Regions from separate parts of the Alteromonas sp. MB-3u-76 genome, predicted to be linked through region 2. Evidence: predicted binding sites of a transcription regulator. Region 2 holds the regulator's gene; each other region holds the start of a gene.
The links. The regulator sigma-54, encoded in region 2, starts transcription at its own class of promoters, with help from an activator protein. The targets are predictions, from matches to a motif close to GTTGGCACGNNNNTNGNNT.

Region 1: the regulator sigma-54 is predicted to act here: its motif matches at 5,849-5,867, upstream of CW735_RS18805 (glucan biosynthesis protein).
Region 3: the regulator sigma-54 is predicted to act here: its motif matches at 6,834-6,852, upstream of CW735_RS13705 (PEP-CTERM sorting domain-containing protein).

What each region holds. Positions count from the first base shown of each region.
Region 1 covers NZ_CP025115.1:4,223,421-4,233,848, reverse strand. The annotation lists gene CW735_RS18840 (SlyX family protein) at 35-226, shown strand; gene CW735_RS19785 (hypothetical protein) at 269-442, shown strand; gene CW735_RS18835 (YheV family putative zinc ribbon protein) at 539-745, opposite strand; gene CW735_RS18830 (ATP-binding cassette domain-containing protein) at 862-2,808, shown strand; gene CW735_RS18825 (DUF2390 domain-containing protein) at 2,789-3,388, shown strand; gene CW735_RS18820 (hydrolase) at 3,444-4,484, shown strand; gene CW735_RS18815 (YheU family protein) at 4,521-4,757, shown strand; gene CW735_RS18810 (porin family protein) at 4,847-5,428, opposite strand; gene CW735_RS18805 (glucan biosynthesis protein) at 6,043-7,689, shown strand; gene mdoH (glucans biosynthesis glucosyltransferase MdoH) at 7,814-9,700, shown strand; gene CW735_RS18795 (YceI family protein) at 9,860-10,428, opposite strand, start outside.
Region 2 covers NZ_CP025115.1:841,108-851,535, reverse strand. The annotation lists gene mlaE (lipid asymmetry maintenance ABC transporter permease subunit MlaE) at 1-438, opposite strand, end outside; gene mlaF (phospholipid ABC transporter ATP-binding protein MlaF) at 435-1,235, opposite strand; gene CW735_RS03805 (calcium/sodium antiporter) at 1,626-2,582, shown strand; gene CW735_RS03800 (KpsF/GutQ family sugar-phosphate isomerase) at 2,582-3,559, shown strand; gene kdsC (3-deoxy-manno-octulosonate-8-phosphatase KdsC) at 3,560-4,120, shown strand; gene lptC (LPS export ABC transporter periplasmic protein LptC) at 4,117-4,695, shown strand; gene lptA (lipopolysaccharide transport periplasmic protein LptA) at 4,664-5,257, shown strand; gene lptB (LPS export ABC transporter ATP-binding protein) at 5,257-5,982, shown strand; gene CW735_RS03775 (RNA polymerase factor sigma-54) at 6,060-7,559, shown strand; gene hpf (ribosome hibernation promoting factor) at 7,588-7,875, shown strand; gene ptsN (PTS IIA-like nitrogen regulatory protein PtsN) at 7,889-8,335, shown strand; gene rapZ (RNase adapter RapZ) at 8,471-9,313, shown strand; gene CW735_RS03755 (HPr family phosphocarrier protein) at 9,348-9,620, shown strand; gene mgtE (magnesium transporter) at 9,826-10,428, shown strand, end outside.
Region 3 covers NZ_CP025115.1:3,060,948-3,071,375, reverse strand. The annotation lists gene CW735_RS13730 (hypothetical protein) at 1-821, opposite strand, end outside; gene CW735_RS13725 (glycosyltransferase) at 1,030-2,235, shown strand; gene CW735_RS13720 (acetyltransferase) at 2,232-2,813, shown strand; gene CW735_RS13715 (GNAT family N-acetyltransferase) at 2,767-3,867, opposite strand; gene CW735_RS13710 (hypothetical protein) at 4,009-6,765, shown strand; gene CW735_RS13705 (PEP-CTERM sorting domain-containing protein) at 6,895-7,866, shown strand; gene CW735_RS13700 (Npun_F0296 family exosortase-dependent surface protein) at 8,239-9,081, shown strand; gene CW735_RS13695 (PEP-CTERM/exosortase system-associated acyltransferase) at 9,152-9,979, opposite strand; gene CW735_RS13690 (YdcF family protein) at 10,102-10,428, opposite strand, start outside.

The sequences.
Region 1 (10,428 bases), 980 kb from region 2:
GTTACAAGAGCAGCTTAAAGATGCTCTAGAGAGTATAGAAGAGCTGCAGACCAAAGTGGCGTTTCAGGAATACACTATTGATTCGCTAAATGATGCGTTGTCTTCTCAACAAAAACAGATGGACGATATATCATTTAAATTGCGTCATGTAGTTGATAGGGTGAAGTCTATAGAGCCATCTAACATGGCTAAAGAGTCTGAAGAAACGCCGCCGCCTCATTTTTAATGTAAGGCATTTTTTGAAATTACTATTTAAGAGAGCTAATTAATGAGCGATTTAGATACAGATTCATTTGATATAGATTCACTCGATAACATCGACTTTGATTCAGTTGAAAAGTCAGTGGCTGAAAACCAGGCCAAAAAAGACCAGCAAGAAAAGCAAGCGGTAGAGGGAATGCGTGATGGAGCGAATGATTGCGGCGACAGCTGTACCATATAACACCACCGGACAATAACATAATCAGACAGATCACCTGATGGGCCTGGTGTGCCCTACCGCCAACAATATCCATCCTTCAGAAAGCGTAAACGTAAATTAGTGAGGCTTGAAAATCCCGATAACGTTTTCGCTTTCGCGCGTCACTGCACTGACTTTATCATCAGTTTGCGCTTCGTTGTAGCCACAGGCTACACACTCTAATTTTTCCACATTGTTCTCATAGTACAATGAAATCGTGTCCAGCTCTTGGCACTTTGGGCACGTTGCGCCTGCGACAAAACGGCGTCTTGATGATTTTGACATATCTATACCTTTTAATGCATTGCCCTTATTATACCGCCAAACACCATGCGTTGATCAGCTTTTACTTTAAGTTTTTGCTATTATACGCGCCCGAAGTTTCCCAGCGAAGGTAAGTCATGATAAAGCTCTCGAATGTATCGCTATTGCGCGGCAGAAAATTGCTGTTAGAGGACGCATCTGCACAGGTTTTTCCTGGTCATAAAGTTGCGTTAATAGGAAGCAATGGCTGTGGTAAGTCGACCTTATTTGCCTTGTTGAGAAGTGAACTTACAGTGGATGCTGGCGATTGCAGCGTACCAAGCGATTGGCGAATTGTTAGCGTTGCTCAGGAAACACCTGCTACCGATCGCAGAGCTATCGATTATGTAATTGATGGCGACAAGCATCTGCGCATGCTGCAAGAAAAGTTACGTGTTGCCGAACAAGAAGAAGACGGCGTGCAAATTGGGCAAGTTCACGGTCAACTAGAACAGGCTGGAGCCTATGATGTTGAATCGAGAGCCGCCACTATTCTATCGGGCTTAGGCTTTACCAATTCTCAATTAACCGCGCCTGTCACCGACTTTTCTGGTGGCTGGCGTATGCGTTTAAACTTGGCGCAGGCACTGCTTTGCCCATCAGATCTATTGTTGCTCGATGAGCCAACTAACCACTTAGATTTAGACGCGGTTATTTGGCTTGAAAAGTGGCTTCAGCGTTTCTCAGGAACATTGCTTCTTATTTCACACGACAAAGCCTTTATCGATAATACAGTTGCGCAAATTATTAGCGTAGAGCAGCAGAAGCTAGTCACCTATACGGGTAATTATTCAGCCTTTGAAACCCAGCGGGCTGAACGTATTCGTCTTCAAAATCTTGAATATGATAAACAGCAACAGAAAGTGGCTCACCTGAACTCCTTTATCACGCGGTTTAAAGCAAAAGCCAGTAAAGCCAAGCAGGCCCAAAGTCGAATTAAGCAGCTTGAAAAGATGGAAACCTTGTTGCCTGCACATATGGCTAGCCCATTTAGCTTTTCGTTTGCTCCCCCGTCTGCTTTACCCAACCCGTTAGTGCAAATGGAGAAAGTGCAGCTAGGATACGGCGAGCATACGGTATTACAGCAGGTTAAACTCAACCTAGTTCCGGGTAGTCGTATTGGTTTACTAGGGCGCAATGGGCAGGGTAAATCGACGCTGATAAAACTGCTTGCAGGGGTTCACGCTCCTAAAAACGGCATTTTTAATACCGCTAAAGGGCTAAAAATTGGCTATTTCGCGCAGCATCAATTAGAGACCCTCGACGCCAATGCCACCCCCATTTTGCACTTGCAGCGAATAGATCAAAAGGCCACTGAGCAGCAGTTGCGGGACTACTTAGGTGGCTTTGGTTTTAACGGTGATGAAGCGCTCGCACCTGTTGCCCCTATGTCGGGCGGTGAAAAAGCGCGCCTTGTATTAGCGTTAATCGTGTATCAAAAGCCAAACTTGCTGCTGTTAGATGAACCGACTAACCACCTAGATTTAGAAATGCGCCATGCGCTAAACATTGCGCTACAAGGTTTTGAAGGTGCAATGGTATTGGTTTCTCACGACCGTTTCCTTTTATCTTCAGTATGTGAAGATTTTTATCTTGTCGATAGAGGCTATGTTGAGCCATTTACTGGCGACTTAGATGATTATCGTGACTGGATTTTAAAACAGCAAGCTGCTGAAAAAGCAAAATCTAATCAAGATGCCAAAGATGAAATTCAGGGAGAGCATGGCGATAAACCTGAACGCAAAATTGACCGCAAAGAAGAAAAGCGCAGAGAAGCTGAATTTAGAAAACAGATCGCTCCCTTAAAGCGTGCCGTAGAAAAACATGAAAAAAATATGGAGTCTCATTCAGCGTCACTTGCTGATGTTGAAGAGGCGCTTGCTGATACCACGCTTTATGGTGAGGACAGAAAATCTGATTTGATGCAGTTGCTCGACAAACAGACTCTGCTGAAACAGCGTTTAGAAGAAGAGGAAATGGCGTGGTTAGATGCGCAAGAGCAAATAGAACAGCAGCGAGAGGCATATGACATCGCAAATGGTTAATCTTGATAAAGAAAAGTTTTGGCAGTACAGCATTACTCGCTATGCAAAAGGAGATGTAGCGCCGCTATCATTATTGCTGCAAGACCAGCATGGGGTTAACGTTAATGTGCTATTACTAGTGTGCTGGTGTTTGGAAAATAACGCTGTTATAAACCTAATGCAGTTAAAGTCTGTAATTGATGCCGCGGCAAATAGCGATGTGCAACTTAAGTTACACAGAGAAAAGCGCAAAGCCGCTCGCCCGGTTTCTAAAGGCTCAAATTTGTCGCAAACCTCAACCGATACTTCTCAAAGCGGTGGCGAACACAATTCTGAAGATGGTGCTGGTAAAAGTACCGGTAAAAGTACCGCAAACTATGAGGCACTAAAAGAGCAAGAATTAGAGCTTGAGAAAAAGCAACAGGAGGCGATTGTTAAAGCTTTTTGTCAATTAGATGTTCACCGAATATCTGCACCACCGTCTGGCGATAAATCGAAGGTATTGAATGCCTCTGTTGCTGCCCTCATCAATGCCTATGGGTTGAGAGAAAATCAAGAAGCTCGCAGTCTGGTTAGTCAGTTAATCGCACAGCTACCGTAAATAATGAGTATTCTCAATATCCAATACTATACCTATTACATAAAAAGAAACCGCAATGAGTAAGTTAGCGAAAGCACACGGAAAAATCATTAAGAGCAGTTTTACAGTGCCTAAATGGGCGAAGAATCGCCATGTGCAAACTATATGGCCTCGGTTTATTCAAAAGCGAATGCCTCTTTCTTATCAAATGGAAAGGCTCACGTTACCCGATAACGATTTTGTCGATGTTGCATGGGGTCCAAAGCCTGAAGAGGTATCAGGTATTGTCGTTCTTTTTCATGGTTTAGAAGGCAGTATTAAGTCTCACTATGCTAACGATATGATGGCAAATCTGTCAGTAAATGGCTGGCAAGTTGTCATGATGCACTACCGCGGCTGTAGCGGTGTACCCAATCTCAACCCTCGTGCCTACCACAGCGGCGAAACAGGCGATCCTAGTTTTTTTCTTGAATGGTTAAGCGATAAGTTTCCACAGGTTCCCAAAGTGGGCATTGGCTTTTCTTTAGGCGGCAACATGCTATTGAAGCTGCTTGGGGAAAACCCCGCGCAAAAATGGCTGCAAGCGGCGGTTGCTATATCTTCGCCGCTTAAGCTTTCTGAGTGTGCAAAGTCGATTAATCACGGCTTTTCTCGGGTTTACCAAAAATATTTGTTAAACAGCATGAAAAGCACACTGCGTAAAAAAATGGAATATATTGATTATCGGAAGCTTATTCAGCTTACTAAAGACGATGTGGATAGCATGACTAGCTTCAACGAGTTCGATGAAAAGGTGACTGCTCCTTTACATGGTTTTGAGGATGCGCAGGATTACTATGAAAAATGTAGTGCCTATCATTTTTTAAGTGCTATTCACTGCCCTACGCTGGTTTTACACAGCATAGACGACCCTTTTATGAACCACTTAGTTGTGCCAAAAGAAGAAGATCTCGCTAGAAGCGTAACGGTTGAACTGAGTGAGCGCGGCGGCCATGTGGGATTCATGCAGGGGTCTATTTTTAACCCCCGCGTTTGGCTTCATGAGAGAGTGAAGCAATTTGTTAGCGACGTGCTTCCAATAAATAGCTACTGCCGTTATACAAATAGCGGATGTTAGTATTTTTATGATGAAAATAGCCACCTTGGAGCTGTTATGTTAATTCCTATTGAAGCGTTAGAGCCTGACACTGTTTACAGTTTGGCAGAGTCGTTTGTATTGCGTGAGGGTACAGATTACGGTGAGCAAGAAACTGACTTTAAAACAAAAGTTCAGCAAGTTCTTGATAGCTTAAAAACGGGCGAAGCCGTATTGGTGTACTCTGAATTACACGAAAGTGTAGACATAAAAAGAAAAGAAGACATTTTACCTGAAGACGACAGCCAGAGTTGATGCGCCAGAAGTAGGTACAGTGAAATTATTTGAACGGATAAAAAAAGCCGGGTCGAGCAACCCGGCCACCTTCCTGAGGAGAGGGAGGTTTAAAACGCGTAACGAGCTGTCACTTGCATAATATCTAACTCGTCGATGAGCTTATAGCTTGCTCCTACTGCCCACTGGGGCGTGATGTAGTAGTTAGCGCCTACTTTAAAAGTGGGTTCACCGTCGTCAACGTCGTAGTAACCCACTTCACCAGCTAGTTCCACTTGCTCTGTAATCATTGAGCGAAGGCCAGCATTTATACTGTAGCCAGTTTCGTCATCAAAATCTCCATCAACACGCTCTAGGTTTGCGCCAAAGTACGCGTCGGTCGTAGCATTGACTGGCAGTCTGTACCCACCACCTAAAGTGAGCATGTCGAAGTCGAAGTTACCTTCTTCAAAAAAGCTGTACTCGCCATTTAAATACCAGTTGGCGTTAAGTAAGTACTTTCCATTAATCGTCAGGCCGTCAGGCTCAAAAGATTCATTGTTATCGAAATCTAGCTTTGTATAGCCGCCTTCAACATAACGCCAATCTGGCTTATCGGCCAAAGCTGCAGTTGGTGCAACTGTAGCGACAACTGCTGCGAGTGATGCAAGTGGAAAAGTAAGTGCTGTTAATAGTGTGATTGCTTTGTTCATGTGTTAACTCCTTAATAAAAAATGATGATAACTAGCGAACCTGAATTCCTGCGTTCTGCCCTGTCATCCTCGTCCTATTGCTCGAACTACTACTGTTTTTGCAAAGCCTCTGCCAACTCGCTCATTTAATTGATATCAATCGCTGGGATTGTTTTAAATTATTGAAAAGATAGAGAAATATATTTTTAGTATGCTGGAAGAAAAGATGCAGACAGGGGAGTATTTCGAAAAAATAGAGAGGCGAAATGAATACAGAGATTAAAAGTGTCTCTAAAAAACAACAGTTTTTAAGGGGGTTGATAATGTATGTACAGTTTAACGCTAGATATTTGCGAGCATTTTAAAGAAAACCCTTTTTATTTTATTGGTAATTTATTGATAGTTAAAGAGATTATTTTATTTGGCTTCTTTTTTGAACGCGTTGGAACGTCTTTTGCTCACCTATCATCGAGTGCTATCGCAATGTTGTGAAGTCGCAGCGAAGTTTTCATATTTCAATTTTCTTTTTTTAGTTTTACTTGCTGCGAAATCTAGATGAAAGGAATAGAGCGCCTTTCTGCTGTTTAAGTAAGCAAAGCCTATGTGATAGCCCATTTACCTAAAGGAGAGGAAAAATGGCATTACCACGTTTTTCGAACACTATTTGTAATTTATCTAAAAGTCTTTTACCTAAAAGTTCTTCGCTGCCGCGCGCAATGATCAGCGCTGCAAGTGTAATGACGTATATTTTCTTAACAACAGCATGGGCCTTGCCTGTTAATGCAGCACCGGTAAGCAAAGCCAACGAGCCGCAGCAAGCATCACCGGTTTTACAATCTATCATCGATGCAGCTCGAGCTTCTGCTAATGAAAGTTATGAGCAAGATGATCATAACCTAGACAGCAAGTTGAAAGAGATAGATTATCAAACTTATCGTTCAATTCGTTTCGAGCCTAAGCAGAGTCTTTGGCATCAGGAAAATGACTACGAACTTCAGTTTTTCCACCCTGGGTTTCTTTATGAATACCCAGTCACTGTTTATACCATCGGCAGTAGTAACTCGCCAAAACGGCTTCCTTTTAACAGCAATATGTTTCGTTACGACGGAAAGTCCTCTGAGCTTGCTGGATTAACAGATGATGAATCTGGTTTTGCCGGTTTTAGAGTTCACTACCCCATTAAAAGTGAAGAGTATAAAGATGAATTTGCGGTTTTCTTGGGGGCTTCTTACTTTCGCTTAGTAGGCAAAAATCAAGTTTATGGCATTTCAGCCAGAGGCCTAGCGATAGACACTGCGCTTACAAAAGGTGAGGAGTTTCCCCACTTCACAGAATTTTGGGTAGTTGAACCTAAGGACGGGGATCCGATCACTATTTATGCAAGGTTAGAGAGCCCTTCGGTGGCTGGTGCATATAAGTTTGTTATTGAGCCAGGTAAAGACACATCGGTAGATGTAGAAAGTTGGCTATTCGCTCGAGAAGATGTTGATAAGTTGGGTATCGCACCTTTTACCAGCATGTTTTTGTATGGCGAAAATACTCAGCAATCTTTTGATGATTATCGCCCTGAAGTTCACGATAGCGATGGTGTTTTAATGGTAACGCATGCCGGGGAAGAAATTTGGAGACCGCTTACCAATCCTTCGCGTCTGCAAATCACATCACTGAGCGATAATAAGCCTCAAGGGTTTGGCATGTTGCAGCGCGATGGCGAATGGAGCAACTATCTCGATGCCGAAGCTAACTATCACATACGCCCAGGTTTGTGGGTAACTCCTAAAGAAGGTTTCGACAAAGGCCATTTAGAAATAGTTGAAATTCCAACCACTTCTGAAATTCATGACAACATTGTTGCGTTTTGGACGCCAGAGCAGGCGCTAAACGAAGGCGAGTCGATGTATTTCTCCTACGAGCTTAAAACTGTTGAGCAGCATGCTTTTGACAGCGAGTTGGCTACAGTTGAGCGCACCAGGCAAGGCCAAGCAGTGCTGCCTGGTGACGAATTCAAAGATGAGGTGTTAGCGACTACACGTCAGTTCAACATTGATTTTTCAGTGCCAGAAGATCAAGTTTTCGATGCAGAGACAACCAAACTCGTTGTGCAAAGTGTCAACGGTACAGTATCGGAACAACGCCTATACCCCGTTGCAGACGGCGCAGAATGGAGAGCTACTTTCTTCATGAAGCCAAACGAAAAGCAAACTGTTGATATGCGTGTGTATGTAGAGCAGAACGGCGAACGAGTAAGCGAGGTGTGGAATTATGTCTATCAACCTAAATAAGTTTGATAACGGCAAGCAAGATACACGCTCGTCCGTTCGCGATAAGAAACAATTCGATAGCGGTTTGCAATCAGGGTTGCAATCAGCACAGCCACAACGAAATCAGATCGTCAAAGGAGCAAGTATGCGTTTATTTATAATGGCAATGCTCGTAATACCAAGCACGGCCCTAGCCGGCTGGAGCTTGTATGAAATTTTCTTACCCAACGGATTAACCAATTTAGAGATCGCTCAGTTAGGACTTGGTTTAACCCTATTTGCGTGGCTGTGCATGGCGTTTTGGACAGGTATTATTGGGTTTGTTTTACAGCTGTTTAACATCGACCCTCTTAGTTTGAAGAAGAAGCCCAGTCAGCCCGACTTTAGCGTTTCTCTTAACCAGCGTCACGCTGTTGTAATGCCGGTGTACAATGAAGATACAAAGCGAATTATGGTTGGCTTTGAAGCATGTATCCGCGAGCTCATGGAACGTGAAAGTAGCAACAACTTTGACTTTTTCATGCTTAGCGATACCCGTGACGCAGAGAAGGCCGATGCCGAGCTGCGCGCATTTGCTCGGCTTCAAAGGCGCCTTGGTGATTATGCGCAGCACGTTTTTTATCGTCGCCGTGAAAACAACACGCACAGAAAGGTGGGTAATCTCAAAGAGTTTTGTGAACGTTGGGGCGGCAATTATGAAGCTATGATTGTGTTAGACGCTGACAGCGTAATGACCGGTGAGCGTATGGAGGATTTAGCGAGAAGAATTGAGCAAGCTCCAAATACAGCGCTTATTCAAACTATTCCTATGCCAGTTCGCCAAAATACATTTTTTGGTCGTTTTGTGCAGTATGCTGCGCATTTATATAGTCCAATGCTGGCCACAGGGTTGTCGTTCTGGCAAACCGACAGTGCGAACTATTGGGGGCATAACGCTATTATACGTATAGCGCCGTTTATGCAGCACTGCGGCTTACCTACTCTTAAAGGACGCGCTCCGTTTGGCGGGGAAGTATTAAGCCATGATTTTGTTGAGGCGGCCCTTTTGGCTCGAGCTGGATGGGAAGCCTATTTACTAACAGATACTACGGGAAGCTATGAAGAAGTACCGAGTAACATTGTTGATTATGCTATTCGCGATCGCAGATGGGTACAGGGGAATATTCAGCACCTCGGGCTTTTGAATGTAAAAGGCCTAAAAATGGCTAACCGTTTGCACTTCCTATTCGGTGCGTTCGCTTATATATCATCACTTGTTCTGTTTTGTATGTTGGCACTGGGCACAGTCGATGCGTTAATTCGTGCTACTACCGTTCCTCAATTCTTCATGTCTGAATATCAGCTATTTCCAAGTTGGCAGGTTGCCAGACAGGATATGATGATGGTGACAATGTGGGGGACTGCAGCCCTGTTATTCCTGCCTAAATTATTGGGTATTACTCTGGCGTTAACTAAACGCAGAAGCGAATTCGGTGGCGCATGGTCGCTAGTCAAAGGCGCTACAGTGGAGCTTATAATGGCAGTGCTGATTGCGCCTCTTATGATGTTTTATCATAGTTACTTCGTTATAAGCGTGTTTTTTGGGTTCTCAGTGAAGTGGGAAGCTCAAGAGCGAGAAGGCCGAAAAGTGCCGTGGTCTGTTGCAATTAAGCATACTCAAATCATGAGTTCGTTGGCCGTGGCATGGGGAGTTACAACGTTCTACTTCACGCCATCGTTGTTTATGTGGTTGCTGCCTGTACTCGTAGGCATGGTGTTAGCAGCGCCAGTTATCCGACTAACCAGCAGTGATGCACTGGGTATCACTATGCGTAAGTGGGGTGTGTTTGTTATCGGTGAGGAGGTGAATGAATGTAGGGCACTGAAGCGACTGAAAGTGGCTATGAAGCATTTTGCCATATCTCACTTTGCAGCTTCTAAACACGAGGTTGATGCGCCTGCATTACCGGATAGCCTGTGGTTAACTATGCCAGAGCAAGCGCTGAACCAAAAACCTGAGGTGAGAAAGCCGGTGCTGGCCGAGCAGATGTAAGAACATAGAAAAGCCGCTGATTTAAGCGGCTTTTTCGTCTCTTGTGGCGGCTGTAAGCCCACTGTAGCTCAATCTTCTCGAGCTCTAAACTCATAATGCTCCAAGCTGTTCATGCTTGAATTTTGCACTCACTTAAGCAGCATTGAAGAGATATACTTTCTAGCGCTTCAGGGTAACAGAAAATGTGACTGGTACTGTGGTGGTAATGCTTTTGAGCCCCGCTATTTCTTGCAGTGCAGCTACACCTTTTGCCAGCCCAAATGATTCTGCTTTGATAAGCGTAGGGGCGCTTGTGGACACCGTTAAGGTATCTTCATCAACCTGACTAACAGTTACTGCGAACGTTGTTGGGACGGCTTGACCATGCAGCGTTAAAATCCCGTCTACCTTACCATTAACAACGTCGCCAGCGTTAAGCTTCATCATAGAGTCGGTGAGCGTTGCTTCAAAAATAGCGGTGGCATACTTACTAACGTTAAACAGCATTTCTTGCATGCGTTTGTTGCGAATATCAATTGCTGTATTCACTGACGACAAATCAACTTCAACATTGAGCTTTCCGCTGTCTGATAAATTGCCATTGAAGCTGTCGAACTTGTGAACTTCGGTGACTTGCGAATTTTTTGTAGACAGAAAATGTAATGCACTTGTGTCACCGTCAATCGTCCAATCTGCGGCGGCCGGGAATGCAAGGCCACAAGTAAGTAAAGCTGTCGATAATGTACGAA
Region 2 (10,428 bases):
CCAAAAACGCGGAGCCACAATACGGCGCAGTGGATCCACTGCCATCATCTCAAGACTACTTAGTTGCTCTGTCGCCTTCATCAACCCAATTTCTGCCGTTAATGCAGAACCTGCGCGACCTGCAAACAATAGTGCAGTAACAACAGGACCCAACTCACGAAGCAAGGATAGCGCTACCATGGGCCCTAAGCTTCCTTCGGCGCCGTAGTCGACCAAGATGGTGTAGCCTTGCAGCGCCATTACCATGCCGATGAATAAACCAGACACCATGATAATAAGAAGAGACTGAACACCGACCACATAAAGTTGATGAATAATAAGCGGCACATTTTTCAGCCGTGGCACCGCTACTAATGCACCAAATAACATCAGTGTGGCTCGACCAATGGCCGCCACCTTAGTAATGGTTTTAGCACCTATAGACTGTAAGAATTTCATTTTCCCTCTCCCAAGAAACTCTTTTTCAGCTCTGGTGCAGGATAGTGAAAAGGAACAGGTCCGTCTGCTTTACCATTTAAGAACTGTTGTACAAGCTCAGAATCGCTATCTTTAATTTGCTGTGCGGTCCCCTCACCAATTACACGCTTATCGGCCAGTATGTAAATATAGTCTGCAATTGTGAGTACTTCTTTTACATCATGGGTAACAACAATGCTGGTAAGGTCCAGCGCATCGTTTAGCTCGCGAATTAACTTCACCAACACCCCCATAGATATGGGATCTTGGCCCGCAAATGGCTCGTCGTACATAATAAGGTCTGGGTCGAGGGCAATTGCTCTTGCCAGTGCAGCGCGTCGCGCCATGCCGCCAGAAAGCTCGCTAGGCATCAAGTCTGCAGCACCTCTTAGTCCTACTGCCTGTAGCTTTAAAGCGACAATAGTTGCGATGATATCATCCGATAAATCAGTATGTTCTTTAAGCGGGAACGCTACATTGTCAAACACCGTCATATCGGTAAACAGTGCGCCACTTTGAAATAACATGCTCATTCGACGACGGGCTTTATAAAGCGCTTTTCTAGACATTGACACAATAGATTCTTTATCAAAAAGAATATCGCCCTCGTCCGGTATCAACTGCCCGCCGATAAGGCGAAGCAGGGTTGTTTTCCCTATCCCGCTTGGCCCCATGACGGCAGTAATTTTTCCTTTAGGCACGTTAAGGGTAATGCCGTCATAAATGACGCGTTCCCCTCTGCTAAAGGTCAGATTATCTATTTCAACTAAATGTTCCATAGTGTATTTTTGTCGACCCTCGACTGGGCGCTGCCGCTTTAAACTCGGAGTAAAGTGTCTTGGAAAGCAACGCAACTTTGTTATTGTGGAATTAAAGGCAGTACAAATTCCATGCCTTTGAACACACACTGACCTTCGTAAAGTCAGTAAGTTTAAAATTTTCAGTATTGTACGCTTTTTCCTACCCTGCGCCAAAGTCAAAAAGTTACAACTTATGTTCGATGAAGACGAATGATCCATAACGTAAGCTGAATATCATTAACGCAGGCTGAACATGTCTCTTTTTCATACAATCTCGTTCGAAAAGGCAAAATAAAAGCCTAGCGCCATAGGCAAATGGCACCGTTTTTGCGACAATCTTGCGAAATAGACTTTTAATTACAGGTTGTTGTGCTTCTAAACATTGTTATTTTCATCATCGGACTCATCGTTTTAAGTTGGAGTGCGGACCGATTTGTCTACGGTGCATCCGCGCTGGCGAAAAATATTGGCATTTCACCCATGATGATAGGATTGACTATTGTTGCCATGGGGTCTTCTGCACCTGAAATTGTGGTGTCTGCCATTGCCTCGATTAACGGTAAGATGAATACGGCAGTCGGAAATGCGCTAGGTTCAAATATAACCAATGTCGCACTGGTACTTGGAATAACCGCTCTAGTAAAACCACTTCTTGTTTCATCCACAACATTAAAGCGGGAACTGCCAGCATTGGTCGTGATCTCGTTAATTGCCATTGCCTTTATGTTCGACGGCGAACTCAAATCTTATGAAGGCGTTATTTTACTTGGCCTTTTCGTTTTCGTGTTAGCGATGATGGCGTGGCTTTCGCTGCAGGTAGACAAGGAAGACCCGCTCATTGCTGAGACGGCAGATGAAATTCCTAAAGGGGTATCAAACACCGCTGCCCTTGTGTGGATTGGTTTGGGCTTGGTGCTTTTACCGTTAAGTGCCCACTTCTTGGTTGACTCTGCTGTAGAGATTGCCCGTTATATGGGATTGTCTGATTTAGTCATCGGACTCACTATTATTGCATTTGGTACCAGCCTTCCCGAGCTTGCGGCAAGTATTGCCGGCGTACTTAAAGGTGAAGATGATCTAGCGCTAGGTAACATCATTGGCTCGAATATATTTAATCTACTCGCCGTACTTGGAATGCCAGGGCTTATTGCACCCGGCTTGTTAGACCCAGATGTGTACAATAGAGATATGTATGTGATGCTAGGGCTAACCTTGCTACTGTTTTTATTCAGCTTCGACCTCATCGGCAAACGTAAAATATCTCGCACTAACGGTGCAATTCTTTTAGCCTGTTTTGTGGGCTATCAATTTTGGCTGTTTGGATAATGACAAATAAACAACACCATTACATTGCTTCGGCAAAACGAGTTATCGATATTGAGGCTCGTGCAATTACCGATTTAGCACAACGACTAGACGACAGTTTTATCGATGCTTGTAACATGCTTTACAACTGCTTGGGTAAAGTTGTCGTTTGCGGCATGGGCAAGTCGGGACATATTGGAAACAAAATAGCTGCAACCCTAGCAAGCACTGGTACTCCAGCGTTTTTTATGCACCCTGGCGAAGCTAATCACGGTGACTTGGGCATGTTAAGCAAAAACGACGTGCTTTTAGCTATTTCTAATTCTGGTGAAACCAGCGAGTTAATAAATCTGCTGCCCGTGGTAAAACGGCTGGGTGTTAACGTGATAGCAATGACCAACAGTGAATCAAGCACACTAGGTCAACATGCTAATGTGGTGTTAAATATAAGCGTGGAACAAGAAGCCTGCTCCCTCGGTCTGGCTCCCACAAGCAGTACAACCGCTACACTGGTAATGGGCGACGCTCTAGCTGTAGCGTTGTTGGACAGAAAAGGTTTTACCTCTGATGATTTTGCGTTGTCACACCCGGGAGGCTCGTTAGGTAGAAAACTCTTGCTAAAAGTGAGCGACATTATGCTTACGGGCGATGACATACCGCTTACCAGTAACGGAGCAACAGTGGCGCAGGCACTGCTTGAAATATCCCGCAAAGGGCTCGGCATGACCGGTATTGTCGATGAGTCTGGCAAGCTAACCGGCGTTTTTACCGACGGAGATTTAAGGCGAATTCTAGATGCCCGGGTCGATTTACATGACGCTAAGGTCAGTGACGTGATGACAGTAGGCGGAAAAACCACAACACCAAACCAACTGGCTGTTGAAGCACTGAACGTAATGGAAAGCTTTAAAATTAGTGCGTTAATGGTGCTTGACGATGAGCACACTCCGGTTGGCGCATTTAATATGCACATGCTGCTAAAAGCGGGAGTTTTATAAATGGAAACCACGCCAACCCAAACGCTTTACACCATCATGCCATCGGTGTTATTCGATGCATTGTCAAACATCAAACTGCTGGTGTGTGACGTAGATGGGGTGTTTTCTGATGGCCGTATTTACCTAGGCAACGACGGTGAAGAATTGAAGGCATTCCACACCCGAGATGGCTATGGAGTTAAAGCGCTTGTTAGCCACGGCATTAATGTTGCCGTTATTACCGGCAGGCGCTCAGCCATTGTCGAAAACAGAATGAAAGCATTAAATGTAGCTCACATTATTCAAGGTGAAGAGAACAAGTTTGATGCATTGAAACATTTAATGAACAAGCTTGAGCTAGCGCCCGAAAATATCGCTGTTGTTGGTGATGATATGCCCGACACTGGTATGTACGAACTTGCCGAAGTGAAAATAGCGGTGGCAGATGCTCATCCCTATGTCAAAAATCAAGCTAACTGGATCACTACTTTGCCCGGCGGATTTGGCGCGGTTCGAGAAATATCTGACACACTATTACAAGCTAAAGGAATTGAAAACGGTATTTTTGGGGCCAGCGTATGAACGCATTCGGCTTTAACCGCCTTGGGTTGAGTATTTCTGCGCTTTTTATTCTCGCCATGCTGATGTATATCCCAACATGGATGGAAGAAGAACCTGTGCTAACCAGCTCAGAAGGGCTCGATGCCCTCAAGCCAGCCTATAAAGCAAAAAACTTAACCACAACCTTGTATAACAGTGAAGGTCAGCTGAATCACAAAGTGTTTGCTTCATCAATGGAGCATTATGACCAGTTGGGCTTTGTTTCTTTTGAGCAACCCAGCTATACATTGTACAGCAGCGATGCAGATTCCCCGTGGGTGGTTACTGCATTAGAAGGAACACTTTACAATAACGAACTTATCCAGCTAGAAAATAAGGTCAACATTGAGAACCAAAGCCAGGATGACTTTGTCAAAACAATCACCACTGAATATATTCAAATTAATTTAGACAGTAAACAAATGACGTCAGACCAACCAGTAGAAATACGTGGCATGCAGTACGTTATTCAAAGCAATGGATTTAACGCAAACCTGCGTACACAAAAATATGAGCTTATTGACCATGTACATACAACGTATTCTCCTAGTAACTAGCGCTATATTTGTCTTATGCGCCGGCCCAGTGCTTGCCAACGAAAAGGACTTTAGCCTTCCTATCGAGATTGGCTCGAACTCTCAGTTTATAGATGGGAAAAATAAAACTGCTTTGTACAAAGACAATGTACTTATTACCCAAGGCTCTTTAGTTATTGAAGCTGACGAAGTGGAAGTTATTGCCTCTGGAGGCAGTGGTCGTGAGATTTTTGTCGCGCGAGGTAAACCTGCTAGCTACTCGCAAAAACTAGAAGATGGAAATCCAGTATCGGCACAAGCTAACGAGATTCGTTACGAGGTTGCAAAGCGCACTATTTCACTGAGCGGCAACGCTGAATTACGGCAAGATAGCAGCCAAGTAAAGGGCGATAACATTACCTTTGACATGATAACTGAACAGTTATTAGCAACTGGCGGCAATCAAGAAGATGGTAAAGGTCGCGTTACCACGGTATTCACGCCAGAGTCTATTAGAAAAGTCAAAAAAGACGATTCGAATAGTGATGATGGCAGTGATAATGACACAGACAAAAGCAAAGACGGTAAAGGCAAGCAACAGTAATGGCTACTCTTAGTGCAAAAAATCTTGCTAAGGCATACAAATCCCGCCAAGTTGTGATTGATGTTAGTCTGTCAGTCTCTACAGGGCAGATTGTTGGGCTGTTAGGCCCAAATGGCGCGGGAAAAACGACAACGTTTTATATGATTGTCGGTCTAGTTCCGTCAGACAAAGGGCAGATATTAATAGACGATAAAGAATTAACGCATCAGCCCATGCACGAACGCGCTCGCGGTGGAATTGGTTATTTACCTCAAGAAGCGTCTATATTTAGAAAACTGACTGTGCATGAAAATATCATGGCTATTTTGCAAACCCGAAAGGATTTGAACTCTCAGCAACAGGAAGAAGAAGCTGACGCACTACTTGATGAATTCAATATCAACCATATACGTAATAGTGTGGGTATGAGCCTTTCCGGTGGAGAACGTCGCAGAGTAGAAATAGCAAGAGCACTTGCGGCTAAACCCGAATTTATTTTGCTCGACGAGCCCTTTGCTGGTGTTGATCCAATATCAGTTAATGATATAAAGAAGATAATACAGCACCTTCGCGACAGAGGAATAGGCATTCTCATCACCGACCACAATGTGAGAGAAACATTGGATGTCTGTGAAAAAGCGTACATTGTGAGTCATGGCGAACTTATTGCGCAAGGAACCGCGGAACAGGTTTTAAGTAATCAAAAAGTAAGGGATGTATACCTAGGCGAACAATTCAGGCTATAGTTATTGTATGTAACCTAATTGTCATTTTTCTCAAGCGCTCTGGTACATTCACTGAAGAGCATAAATATAAGACGTAGATGAAACCATCTTTACAGTTAAAATTTAGTCAACAACTAACGATGACTCCACAGCTGCAGCAAGCTATCAAGCTGCTTCAGCTGTCTACACTCGACCTTCAGCAAGAGATTCAGGAGGCGTTAGACTCAAACCCTCTTTTAGAAATTGAAGAAGGTAACGACGAGCCTCAAGCTGAAAAAAACAACATCGACAACGATGATAGCGCTAGCGAAGCCACTGCTTCTGCGTCTAGCGACACTATCGAGTCTGGTGATGCCCTTGAAAAAAACGACCTTCCTGATGAATTGCCCATCGATAGCACATGGGACGAATATTATTCTGCCTCCTCTGCACCTGCTCCCGGTCCATCAAACAACGATGATGACCAAATTTTCCAGGGTGAAACCACAGAAGATATTCAAGCCCATTTATTATGGCAAATGCGCCTCACTCCTTTTTCTGACACTGACAGAGCGATTGCCATTGCTATTATTGACTCCATTGATGAGTCGGGTTATCTCACGGCAACGTTAGACGAAATATTAGAAGCCGTTAATTTTGAAGATATTGAAACCGAAAATGTTGAAGAAGAGATAGAGTTAGACGAAGTGGAGTGCGTGCTAAAACGTATTCAAATGTTTGACCCCATTGGCTCTGGCTCGCGCACTCCACAGGAGTGTCTGATGGTTCAACTTCGTCAGTTTGCCGACGATACCCCTTGGTTGGAAGAGGCAAAAAGACTGATAGAGGACTATTCGGATTTGCTTAGCAGCAAAGACTACAGAACCTTAATGCGTAAGAGTCGTTTGAAAGAAGACGAGCTTCGCGAGGCAATGCGTTTGCTTCAAACCTTGAATCCTCGCCCAGGTAGTGCTTTAGTTACTAAAGAGCCTGAGTATGTTATCCCCGATGTATCGGTAGCAAAGAAAAACGGTCGCTGGACTGTAGAACTGAATCCAGACAGCTTACCTAAACTGGGTGTAAACCAGCAGTATGCAGCGATGAGTAGAAAAGCGAAAAATAGTAGCGATTCACAGTTCATACGCTCTCATATGCAAGAAGCCAAATGGTTTATAAAAAGCTTAGAGTCGAGAAACGATACATTAATGAAAGTGGCTAACTGTATTGTTCAGCAACAAATGGGATTTTTTGAGCACGGCCCCGAAATGATGAAACCAATGGTTCTCAATGATGTCGCAGAAATGGTAGACATGCATGAATCGACGATTTCACGGGTTACTACTCAAAAATACATGCATACTCCACGAGGAATTTACGAGTTAAAATATTTTTTCTCCAGCCACGTGGCAACGGAATCAGGCGGCGAGTGTTCATCTACCGCTATCCGTGCGTTAATTAAGAAACTGGTTGCAGCAGAAACGCCTAGCAAACCATTAAGCGATAGCAAGATTGCTTTATTGTTGGCAGAGCAAGGCATAAAAGTCGCTCGGCGGACAATAGCAAAATACCGGGAGTCTTTATCGATACCCCCGTCTAACCAACGCAAAAGCCTTATTTAAAGGCGCTATATTAAAAGGAAGACGAAATATGCAAATCAACCTAACTGGTCATCATGTCGAAATCACCGACTCTTTGCGTAATTATGTCGATACGAAGTTCAGCAAACTTGAGCGTCACTTTGATCACATTTCTAATGTCCATGTCATCCTCAACGTAGAAAAAATAAATCAAAAAGCCGAAGCCACTATGCACCTTAGCGGTGCTGAAGTGTTTGCATCCTCAGAAAATACCGATATGTATGCAGCGATTGACAGCATGGTGGATAAACTCGACCGGCAGGTAATCAAGCATAAGGAAAAACTGAAAAAACATTAATAGATAATTAAGCATGGACATTAAAGCCATCGTAAGCCTGGACCGCACCGAGTGTGCGGTTCAGTGCAATAGTAAGAAACGAATTTTAGAAATTATTTCTGATATAGCAGCGCAAGGTGATGAAAACATAGATCAAGTCACTGTGCTAAACAGTTTACTGGCTCGGGAGCGAGTAGGCAGTACAGGAATAGGCAACGGCATTGCGCTTCCACATGGCCGCTTGGCAGGATTAGAGCAAGTAATGGCGATTGTTGTAACCTGTATCCCAGCAATCAACTTCGATGCCCTTGATGAAAAGCCTGTCGACATATTTTTTGCGTTACTGGTACCTGAAGAACAAACTCAAGGCCATTTGCAAACGCTGGCTACTGTTGCAGGTAAACTTAGCGATAAAGATACGGTAAAAGCCATACGCAGAGCCAAAACGAACGAAGATATTATCTCTGCTCTTGGCGTATAAATTGGACGCAGCACAGAAAAGCACAGAGAAGCATCGCGCTCTTTGTTGCTGCTCTTTTCTGGAATATGCGCTTAATTGAAAAATCGTTTTTGAATTAGTTTTTGGCACATAAAAAAATTTTAGGGAGAATTATCGGTGAAGCTGATTGTTATCAGTGGTCGTTCTGGCTCAGGGAAGTCAGTTGCGCTTAGGGCCCTAGAAGATTTGGGTTATTACTGCGTAGATAATATTCCCGTAAACTTGCTACCTACCCTTACTCACACGGTAGTAGACGAATATGATCAGGTAGCCGTAAGCATAGATGTGCGAAACCTGCCTAAAAACCCTAACGATTTGGTAGAAATTTTAGACTACCTGCCCTCTTCCTGGTCTATGACCATCGTTTATATTGATGCCAGTGACGATGTGCTGGTGAAGCGTTTTAGCGAAACCCGTCGACTGCACCCTCTCGCTAAACTCAACAAGTCACTGTCGGAAGCTATAAAGGCAGAATCTAACTTACTTGCACCAATTGTTGAGCGCGCAGATCTGTATTTAGACACTGATAAATTAACTATTCACCAGCTTGCTGAAATTATTCGCGAGCGTATTTTAGGGAAGAAGAGCTCCCGTCTCGTTCTGGTATTCGAGTCTTTTGGATTTAAACACGGTATTCCTAAAGACGCCGACTATGTGTTTGATGCTCGTTTCCTTCCCAATCCTCATTGGGAGCCAGATCTTCGGCACCTAACCGGTGTCGATGCTCCGGTAGAGGTATTCCTTGGCTCACAACCCGTTGTAACCAAGTTTGTATGGCAAATACAAAATTTAATTACCACTTGGCTTCCTCACCTGGAAAGAAACAACCGAAGCTATGTCACGGTTGCTATAGGCTGCACCGGCGGTCAGCACCGTTCGGTTTATATTGCTCAGACGTTGTCAAAAACATTCAGCGAAATTCATCCCGACGTGCAAATACGTCATAGAGAATTAAATTAACAACCTGCGCATTAAGTAGAGAGCTAGACAAACTGTGACTATCGAAAAAACGCTAACAATCGTCAATAAACTTGGTCTGCATGCAAGAGCAGCAACTCAATTGGTACAATTAGCAAATCAATTTGACGCAAAAATCATTCTCGAAAAAGGTGACAAACAAGCCGATGCTAGCAGCGTACTTGGCCTTATGATGCTAGAAAGCCATCAGGGTGAGCAGGTAAACGTGATTGTTGAGGGCAATGACGCTGAAGCCGCTCTGGCGGCCATTGAAAAGCTCATAGAGGGTCGATTTAACGAAGACGAATAACACTTGCCTGCTTTGTGCTTTTCTTGCTTAAATTTTCACAGCTGCTGTTATTATCGTCAAGCGCGTAAAAACGTATTTCAAATCAACGTATTTGTCATGACACCAACAGGGTAAGTACGCTATTCTATTAACACGCAACATAGTCTCTGTGTAGCCACCAAATTAGGTTTTCTTCGGGCATCTAGTAAGTTAGGAATTGCTCTTCATGGCAGAAGCTCTCGTTTCTAAATATGTACAAACTCAGCTGAGAACGCTTAACAACGCATTAAGCAACGGTCAGTTCGTGTCTGTAAGAAAGCTACTATTAGAGCTTCCCCCTTCCGATGTTGCCCATATTCTCGAGTCTAGCCCTAGTCGTACCCGCGACGAACTTTGGGAGTTAATCGATAGCGATTTTCACGGCGACATAATAGAAGAACTCTCCGATGATGTGCGTAATGGCATAATCACAAAAATGCTGCCGGCCAATGTGGTTGATGCGCTTGAGGAAATGGACACCGATGATTTAGCAGAGACGCTCAGTAGCTTACCTGAAACCGTTTTGCTCGACATTCTTGACTCAATGGACGCTCAAGACCGTTTGCGAGCCGAGCAAGCGTTGTCTTACGGTGAAGAGACCGCCGGGTTCATTATGAACACCGACACCATTACGTTGCGCCCAGATGTCACCATTGACGTTGTACTCAGGTATATTCGCCTGAAAGGGGAGCTTCCAGAAAATACCGATACCTTTTACGTGGTTAATCGAACCGATAATCTGGTGGGTATTGTCCCGGTTACTCGGCTATTAACCGCCGATACCAGCGAC
Region 3 (10,428 bases), 2.1 Mb from region 2:
TGCACAGGGCTTTGCCAATGGGCTTTTCCACTAGATGCTTGATGAATGACCGTCTTATTAAAGGGAGCATTAAGTTTCAGTTCATCGTTTACAACTAACGTGCTCGCTTGTTTGTTTACCGCGAGTGACAGTTCATTAATGTAAATTGATGAAGGGTCGCCTAAATCCCATTGCCCATTTGGGTGCAAAGATGCCGCTGGATTCGTTATGGTGATGTCCCTTAGCACGTCACCATCTGCTAAAAAAATTGTGCTTTCAATTTCAACATCCAGCGCTTTGTTTTGTATTTCAAGCTGCCCTTTGTGCTTAATTTTTACTGCTACATTGTGGCAATGGTTTCGTAACACCTCATAACTGAACTCATTAATATGCACAAAGGATAGGGTTTTGTATTTACTATCGCTATGGTGGGTAAACGAGGTTGTAAGTTCGTTATTAAAATTGATAAACCCCGCCCGATTTCGACTTACTGTAACCACCTTGCCGTTTGACAACTGTATTTCTAACTGACTATTCGAATTGATGGGTTTAACTGGGTTAATGTAAGTGGGCTGAGAAGTTGTCGCCAATTTAAGCGAGTATTTTTTCGATTCATGTGACGATAAAGACGTTATACCCGTGATGTACAGCCACTTAACTGAACCATCGTGCCACAAATGCCGCGCTTCTACAGAGGCTTGTACGTAGTCGCCATTTTCATCAATCAGTGCAACTGGATCAGATACCGATAGTTTACCTTGAGGGCAGGGTACACCAACACAGAATGAGCCGCGTTGAGTATGCGCATTCGCGTTATGTAAACTAAAAACATTATACTGCATTGGGCTACTTATATTTCATCCGTGATGGGTAATGTAATATCTTTCCGATACTTTATATTAGTTGTTATGGAATGCCAATGTGTTTGCCTGCTTGTGCATGCGCACAATAGGTTGGAATCGAAACTTCTACTGTCCGTATTTTTGACGAGTTACAGCCTTCGACGTACTATAGCAACGGGAAATAAAAATTTTATTAATGGACGCAAAAATGGCGAAGCCGCACAACATTACTGTCGTATCTCAACGGGTGCCCTATCCGCCGAATAAGGGCGAGAAGCTTCGTACTTATCATCAAATTGAGTTTTTAAGTCAACTGGGGTATCGCGTTGATGTGCTGTGTTTAGGCGAAAGCGAACAAGACCACGCCGATGCCAAAGCGCTTGGTGAAAAGCTGAATATTTCAGTCACCGTATTCCCATTGCCTCACAAAGTTATGCGCTACAGTTGGGCACTGCTTCACCGGCAAGCCATTAGTGTTGGCGCGTTTTATAGCAGCTCGCTTCAAAAGGAAATAAATGCGCGTTTAAAAAGTGGCTGCGACGCACTGCTACTTAGTGCTTCAAGCCTTGGTTATTATGTGTTTAACGCTACTAATTATCACGAGAGAACGTGCGCTCTTTTTATGGATATGATGGATGTAGATTCTGATAAGTGGCGTCAATATGCTTCATCTAGCGCGTTTCCCATGCGCGGGGTGTACACCAGAGAAAGCAAAAAGATTAACGCGTTAGAGGCACGGGCGAATGCTGAGTTTGAGGACACCTTTTTGATTGCCGATGAGGAAGTGCGTTTATTTGCACAAACGGTAAGTGCCCATAAACCTGTTAGCGTATTAGGAAACGGATTGGATTTTTCAGCTTTTTTTCCTGCTACAACGCCGACAACTAGGGTTAACTTCTTATTTACCGGTGTAATGAATTATAAACCTAATGTGGATGCAGTTATGTGGTTCGTTGAACACTGTTGGCCCACCATAAAGCAACGTTTGCCTGGCGCTACTTTTACAGTAGGTGGCATGAACCCCACCAAAGACATAAAGCAGATAGCTGAGCGTGATGAGGCTGTTTATGTGACTGGCTTTGTCGACGACATGTTGCCGTACTTTCATAAGGCCACTGCGTTTGTAGCCCCGTTTAGATTGGCCAGAGGCGTGCAGAATAAAGTGTTGCAGGCTGCTGCATGCAAATTACCTGTAATAACCACCAGTATGGGGGCTGAAGGAATTAGCTATGCGAGCGAGAACACTATGTTCATTGCCGACGACGATGGGGCCTTTACTGATGCATGCGTTAGATGTGTAAAAGAAGCCGACACTGCTCAACAAAAAGCAGCGAGTGCCTTCAATGCACTTCATAACACCTATAGCTGGCAACAACAGTTGCAGCCCCTTAAACAGGCGTTGGAAAAAATATGAAGCCATTTATTAAGCGTTGTGTTTTTTTGTTGCTAGCACTGTTAATCAGTCCAGTAACCATTTCCTACCTACTATTGTCGATGGTTTTAAATAAAGATGCCCTGATAGCAAGCTACAGTCAGTGTTTATCACTGTTACCCGGCAAATTGGGCAGTTACTTACGCAGTGGTTTCTACCGCTTTGTGTTTTCGCATTGTTCGCCAGACGCTGTGATTTCTTTTGGTACGTTGTTTTCGCAGCAAGACACAAGTATTGAGGAGGGCGTTTACATTGGCCCTCAATGCAATATTGGTAAATGCAGTATAGGTAAAAACACACTGCTAGGCAGCGGCGTTCATATTATGAGTGGAAAAGGGCAGCATAACTTTTCAGATCCATCAAAGCCGATCAAAGATCAAGGTGGTATATTTACCAAAGTGGAAATAGGTGAAAACTGCTGGTTGGGAAATGGTGCACTGGTAATGGCTAATGTTGGCAAAGGCAGTGTTGTAGCTGCGGGCGCTGTGGTGGTGGATGATGTGCCCGAAGGCGTTATTGTTGGGGGAAATCCGGCGAGGGTTTTGAGAGACAGTGCCTAATTTTCTTATAAGTGGATAGCACTTTCCCAGTAAGATTATTAAAAATAAACGTTTCTGTGAAGAATGAGACCTCTCTATTTGATAGAGAACTCTTATACCTGCTATTTCCGCCTAAAAAATCGTAAGTTTTAAATCCACGATTAGCGTAATAGTTCATTATTTCGTGATGCATTACATACCCTGCTTTCACCTTATTGTCGTTTCGAAAGTAATTAATGCCAGAGCAGTAAAAAAAAACGGTTTCACTTAGAATTAAGTTAATAGAAAAACCTATGGTTTTGTTACCTGCTACACACTTAATAAGCTCAGCAAAGTGTGGCTTAGTCAAAAGGATACTTTTTTGGTGCTCCATAAATATTGAATTATCAAATCCGCTTCCATTTTCGGTACTTCCCCAGCGCAAACGATGGAGTTCTGCCAACTCTTTAAGTCCCTCCAATATTTCAGTAGGAGTCGAACACTTAAGGATATCAATGTCTCCAAACTCGAGTTTCAATAATTTTTGGCTTCGTTTTATTTGGGTGCGTGAATTCTTACTCATAATTTTACTCGGATATTGAGTAAAAACATCAAGACTTGTTGTAAATCCTTTTGTAATCAGAACGTCAGTGTGGGCTATATACTGCGACTTAGAAAATTGAAGGTAACTATTAGTTTTCATTGACGTTTTAAATCTATGAAACCTCCTTTTTCGTAATTCACTGACGAGTAACTCAAAAAATTCAGTTCTAAATTTTTCTGGGCAAAGCAAGTCGTTGTATTCTATCCAAGCTTGATCTTCAGTTTCAGTACCAGCTTGATTTAGGTAAGCATTATTTATCTTTAAGCCTAGTACTCGTTGTGTATTTGTTCCTATCAATGCAATACCTTTTATGTGATTACCACAATAAAATAATGCTGTTAGTAGGGGACTACTGATATTCCGCAGCCAGCCTTCAATCCAATGAGGAGATAGGAAGGGACTTGAGCAACGTGTATTTAGATACACATCTTCCCATATAGCTAGTTGCTCTTCTAAACGAAGAGATTCTCTCACCACAACAGAATTACTCACCCAGTCTATTCCCTTTCTTTTATAAGAATGCGGCAAATAATGACGCATACTCAATTGTAAAACTACTCTTGTGTGATACCTTAAATTAAATAGATAAAAAGTACTACGATGTATAGTTATCATGCCTATTAGGAAGAGCAAATGAAGTTTCTAAAGTTGTTTATCTTAGTCCCCGCAATTCTAGCATTGGGTTGTGAGCAGGAGAGTGTCGAGTCATATAGACAAGAGGCGGTGGGTTTTATCAAAAATGGAAAAAACAACGAAGGGCTTATCACACTTAAAAACGCACTGCGACTTGATGAGGACAACGACTACTTAAGAGCAATGTCGTCGTTAGTCTATTATCGCTTAGGAGATTATTTAGAAGCAGTGAGCATGATTGAGCGACTTAGTGATCCCAACAAGATAGTTCTACCCTTCAATCCGCAAATAGATGATATTTATCTATTATCTAACTTCCAACTAGAAAATTATGAAGTTGTGTTAACTGAGCTAGAACGAGGCCCAGATAAAGACCTAGAACAGAACGAAGCTGCACTCAAATACCTATCTTTGCTACAGATTAGGAGACCAATCGCTGCGGAGAGTTTTGCAAAAAATTTTATAAGGGACAATCCGAGTGCATCTGATTTTCAATTGTTTTTTAAATCTTTGTCAGAAGTAGATGGCATAAAGCCTGAAGTTCAAACGTCAGTTGCCTTGCTAGAGTCGATAAATGACGAGTTCTTTGAAAAGTGGCCCGTGCTTGGCAAATTATATTTTATGAATAGAAGTTATGAACGTTCTATTGAAGCCTTCGAGCAGTATCTCAAAAAGTTTCCAGGTAACAAACGTGTAAAGATTTATCTCGCGAATTCAAAGGTTCAAACTAAGAGTTATGAAGAAAGCACTACTCTTCTTGAAAAGCTTTCATTAGAAATCGGTAATGCACCTATTATTGATCATATGCTTGCTGAAAATGCTTTCAGGGCAAATAAGTATGATGAAGCTAAAACAGCTACCGAAAAAGCAATCGCTGCAGGTTTCGATAGCCCTATGCTAAAGTATATTCAAGCTGTGTCTTCGTACTATCTTGGTTTATATGAACAGTCTTTCGATTCACTGAAGGCAATTCCAAATATCGTATCAAAAAGTCAGGGCCTTCAAGACCTCGAGACGTTGCTTAGAGTTAGGTTGGGGTACGACATCGAAATTAAAAAAGGCAGTAAGTTACTTAATAGTGAGTTTGGCGAAAACATTGCAATTGCGCTTTTACTTGACGGTCATAAAGATAGAGCTGAAAGGGTTTTGGCTAATACAGAAGAGTTGGCGCAAGGAGAAGTTAGCATTTCAAGGCTAATGGAGCGTGCCGCATTAGAAATGGGGCTCGGAAGAGGAGAAAATACGCTACAACTCTCGAATACCGTCCTTGATCTAGACCCTTCCAACATCGAGGCAAGGCTTCTTCTAGCACACAACTACATTACTGAAAAACGTTACGATACAGCTTCAGATGTAATTAAACAGGGCTTGAGTATCGACAGTGACTATATTCCCTTAATAGAGTTGGCCATAAAAGCATCATTGCTCAATAAAGATTACAATGAGGCAAATTATTACAGCGAAAAATTAAGTAGAATTGAGCCTTTAAGTGAAACAGCATTGTTATTCAGAGTTTCACGACTAATAGAAGAGAACAACTTTGATGGTGCTTCTGAAGCGATTTTAAAATATGTGGAACAGGCAGGTTTGACAATTAATATTGCCGAAACATATTTTGTACTTGCAAAACGAAATCAAAAATGGAGTTCTTTCATTAGGCTATTAGCTAATCGGAGCTTAAAGTTAAGTGACAGGATGAGGTTGCTTTTAGTGCGTGCATATATAGATGACGAACAATTCGACGCTGCTGAAAGTGAACTGAAAAGTATAGGCGCTAAAACTGTTGGCTATTTTGAAGTAAGTGTTGAGTTAGCTAATGCACAAAAAGACAAAGAAAAAGTTCGAAGGCTCCTAAATGAATGGATTTCCAAGGAGCACGCCTCTCCTTTGGCTTATATAACGAAGGTACAATTATTGGATTCTAACAATGATTTTACTGAAGCGCTTCGAACTGCCGCTCTTGGTGTAAAAAGATATCCATCAAACAAACTTCTTCATTTTACTTATGCGGAACTCCTGATCCAAAAAGGTCGCATAAATATTGCGAAGCAGGTTTTAGGCTCGTCAAAATGGAAAGATGACCCAGTATTCACTCTTTTAGATTCAAAAGCCGAGGGAGCGGAACTGCTCAGGATGGGTCAAGAAGATGATGCGTTCGCTTTACTCCTCAATTACTATAAAAACTCTATCAGCCCTCAAAAAGTATCTACTTTGATAAGCCTTGTCGAGGAGTTTAGTAGTAGAGCGGGTGCACTTAGATTTATTGAGAGATTATTAGAATATAGTCCTAACGACTCGCGTGCACTCCATTATCTTGCTGATGCACTTATTTTTATCAACCCAGATAGAGCGGCCAATATTTACAAACAGATAGTCAAAACTGAAACCAATAATATCGAAGCGCTTAATAATCTGGCGTGGTTATTGTCTAGTAACGGAAGTTTAGAAGAAGCTCAAATATACTCTACAAAAGCATTTCAATTAGCATCAAAAAACGTAAGCGTAAGATCGACACACGGAAGAGTGCTTCTTGGGCTTGAAAAGTATGCTGAAGCTGAAAAAATCCTACTCGATATGATTGAGAGAGACAATGTTATGTCGATAGAGGTTCTTCTCTTATACGCTCAGGCTTTGGTTGGTCAAACTAGGGAAGAGGAGGCAATAGCATTTTTAGAGAGTATGGCAAAAAAAGAATTCCCGCCCAATATCACTAATTCGCTAATTCAATACAAGGAAAGTATTGAGAACGTCAATTAAATTCGTCAGACTTTTTTACATAATTCTTTTCGCCTTATAAAAATAGTCTTGATATCAGTAACTTAATTTTTGGCACGCTAATGGCATATCTAAGTTACGAAAATATCGTTTAATGTACGGAGTTACAAAATGAAAAAGTTACTAATCGCAGCGGCGATGCTTGCTACAACTTCTGTAGCGGCAGAGCCAATTCTTCTTCCTGGTGGAGTGAGTGTGCAAAACCCAGCAACTCCGAGCGGCGATACAGGAAACGTTAATAACGGTTTAAACCTGGTGCAATATTATTCTGATTCTTCTGGCTCAATTGTAAATATCAGTGACTTGATTAGCGTCAGCCAAGACATGACTTTTGCTAACACAGATGGCCTAGTTGGATTAAACTTAGAAGGCTTCGGTATAATCAACAACAATGTCGATACTGGCGACCTACTTTGCCCTTCTTGCCAGCTTGTGTTTGAGTTTGGTGGTTTGGAGATAGTAGAAGCAAATGATCGAGGTCCTTTTGATAACGCACTAGATCTGTCGCTAACTGATTCATTCTTTAATGTTTGGTTAGTTGATTCGTTGGGTTTATCGACACCAAGCGCTGAGGCTCTTCTTCGCAACAGTGACGGAACTCTTAACCAAAGCGCGTTAACAAGCTTCATTGATAGCACATCGGACACGTTGTTTTTATCTGGCGCTTTTGTTGATGCCAACTACAATGCCGAAACTGGTGGAACAGTGGGCGGAGTGAACGTTGCTTATTACGGTGGTATTGCGGAAGGCGAATTGACGACAGCAATTGATATCGCAGATGAAGCGCCTGGCGAAGGTATAGCTAACGGCAACATAGTCTCTAACTCGTTAACTAGAGCAGACTTTAACGAGTTCGGTTTCGTGCCGGGTCAAGGTATGGTACCAACGGTTGTAAATTATTTCGACGCGTTCGCGTTTAGCGTTAGTGCTTCTTTCTTTGACTCGAACTTGAGAACTACTGACGTTGCAAGTGGAAATAGTGGCGATTTGACTGCAAACGTCGTCTCAACTCCAGCAACATTAGGCTTATTCGGACTTGCGTTAATGGGTATGGGTCTTGTTCGCAGAAACAAGAAAGCCTAAACGCCACTAAGAGCAAAAGCGCTCCGCGTGGAGCGTTTTAAATAGAATCCCTGCCAGCTATGCTGTTGGGGATTTTTTGTTTGGCGGTTCACACAAGCATTGAATATTAGTACTTCTATAAGAATTTAGTTGATAGCCAATGGATGGCCATTTATTTGTAAAACAACTCAAATAGTTTTGTCGCATTGCTTCATAATCGTGCTCTATCTGTCTGTATAAAAAGTGTTCATATTTTTTACAAATATACTGCCGTGTGCCGTCTGCCTTTGTTTTTATGCTTAAAAAACATTAGCTAAACAACTTGGAACGGCTTATGCAGCTGTCTTATGAGAAGTAAAGAAGATCTTGGGCAAACAGACAAAGGACATAATTATGTCAAATTTAAAATTTTTAAAAACAGGTATCGCCGCATTGTTATGCGGTGCTGCGCTCTCATCACAAGCAGCATTGATTACGTTTGATTTTGATGTTGCAGGCGACAATTCTGGTAAAACCAGCCAGTTTATAGACCCCACTCAGGCTGTTAATGGTAACGGAGTATTTGGCGTCAACGGCTATTTTATAGAAACGTTTGACGCAGCAACTGCGATGAATGGATTTCTCGATGGGACGGAGGGTTTTAACAATCCAGCTGATAGTGCTGGTTGCGCCATCAACTCTACTGGTGCGGGAATAACTGTAGGTGGAACTGGCTCGTTTGAAGTTCGCGCCACTGGAAAAAGTGGCGTTGCGGCGGCTCCTGCAGATGATGAAACTTGCTTCGCCTACACACCAGCAGAAAATGGTATTCTTGGTAGTGTAGAACTTGATTATACAAATTTATTGACTAACGCTGGGAATATACTTAATACAACAGTAGGAATAAATTATTTCGGTTTTTATTGGGGGTCAGTTGATGATTACAACGACTTTTCCTTTTTCAACGGGGACGACCTAATTGTTGAAATAACTGGAGAGTCTTTGCTTGACAAATTGAACGGAAACTCTGGTAATCAGTTAGCCGATAGCTCGAATGTTTATGTAAATGTTGCTTTCGAAGCTGGAGAGTCTTTCACCAAAGTAGTGATTAACAGTACTGGCGTTGCAGGTGAAGTTGATAATATTGTGGTTGGTTTTGATACACCCGTACCGGTATCTGGCCCCTCTACTATCGCGCTCTCTAGTTTAGCACTGCTAGGCATGGCCGGATTACGCCGCCGCAAGATAAAAAGCTAAATCTCGATTTATCATAAAAAAACATCCACTAGTGTGGATGTTTTTTTTGGAATTTTTTAGCTCAAAATTTTTAGTGATTTCTGCTGATGCCAGTTCTTATATCACTTAGCATTTTTGCAAAGCTGGGCGATAGGCTAGTGTTTAGCAGTTTTTGATTGATGTAATAAGGCGCTCGTTTGCCGTGATAATCTACCACGGGCCCAATTTGCTGAAACTTTATGCCTACAAAACCCATACTGCGTGCTAGCCGGGGTTCCATCATCACATACGCATGCTTGATCCCCTGTTCTAAAGCCATACCTGCAGCTGCAAAATAAAGCCCAACAGCGATAAAAGGGAAGCACCTAAGCTCTGTTTCAGAGTAGGACTGCTGATTTATAATACCCACAGCTGCTCCGTCATGGTCGTCCATTTGTCGTCTTCTAAATGCTTTTGGTACTGCAAGACGAGATACTTCACAAATGTCCTCTCTTGCGAAATTCGCTGGGTTTAGCTCTTCATGGGTAATAGAGTTTAAACAGTATTTTTCAATGGGTAATTTTTGGTGTTCTTCAGTAGGCCTAACTATTCTCACAGTGCCCGCATAATTTTGGGAGCTGACGTGCTGAATCAAACAATGCATAGAGAATGCATCAAACTCGTCAAGCTCTAGCCCATCTTCGCGAATAGGTTCAAAAGCTAGCTCTTCGCAGTAAACATTGTGTCTTATTCTGTAAACCTCGTTTTTTAGCTCTTCGCTACTTGCAATGGTGGGTGTGAGGTAAGTAGAAAAGTGCGAGGAAATATAATTAGCTTCTTTGAGTTTACTGTAACCAGAGATGAGTTTACCTAGCCTGTTGTTCTTGCCGACAAGCTCAGACACTCTATCTAAAACGCTCTTTTGTTTCGGGCTACTCATATTTTTATGCAAATTTCCATGTTCACTGCATTACCGTAAGCTTAGCAGATCGTAATAAAATTAATATACAATTAAAGAACTATTAATTAGTCTAATTTACAAATTGCCTTGAAAATAAACTATTAATAATTAAGGGTAAATTTCACCCTAGCCATTAATTCATACATAGCTACTCTCGCGTTTTCTAATGCACTTTGCGATGGCAATGTCAGGTATGGTTCTAAACTGCCTTTACTATGGTAATCAACAGCGAAGAATGTGGTACTAGCTGTGATGCCAGCAAGTTCTCTTTTTAAGCGATAGATATGGGTTGCAGATGAAACTACCCAAATGTTTTTATTCTCGAGATATTGTGTTGCTGATAAGATTTCTTCATGGGTATTTGTACCCTCATTTGTTGTAATCAGATTATTTTTATCGATATTCATTGAGGTAAAGAAGTCATGAGC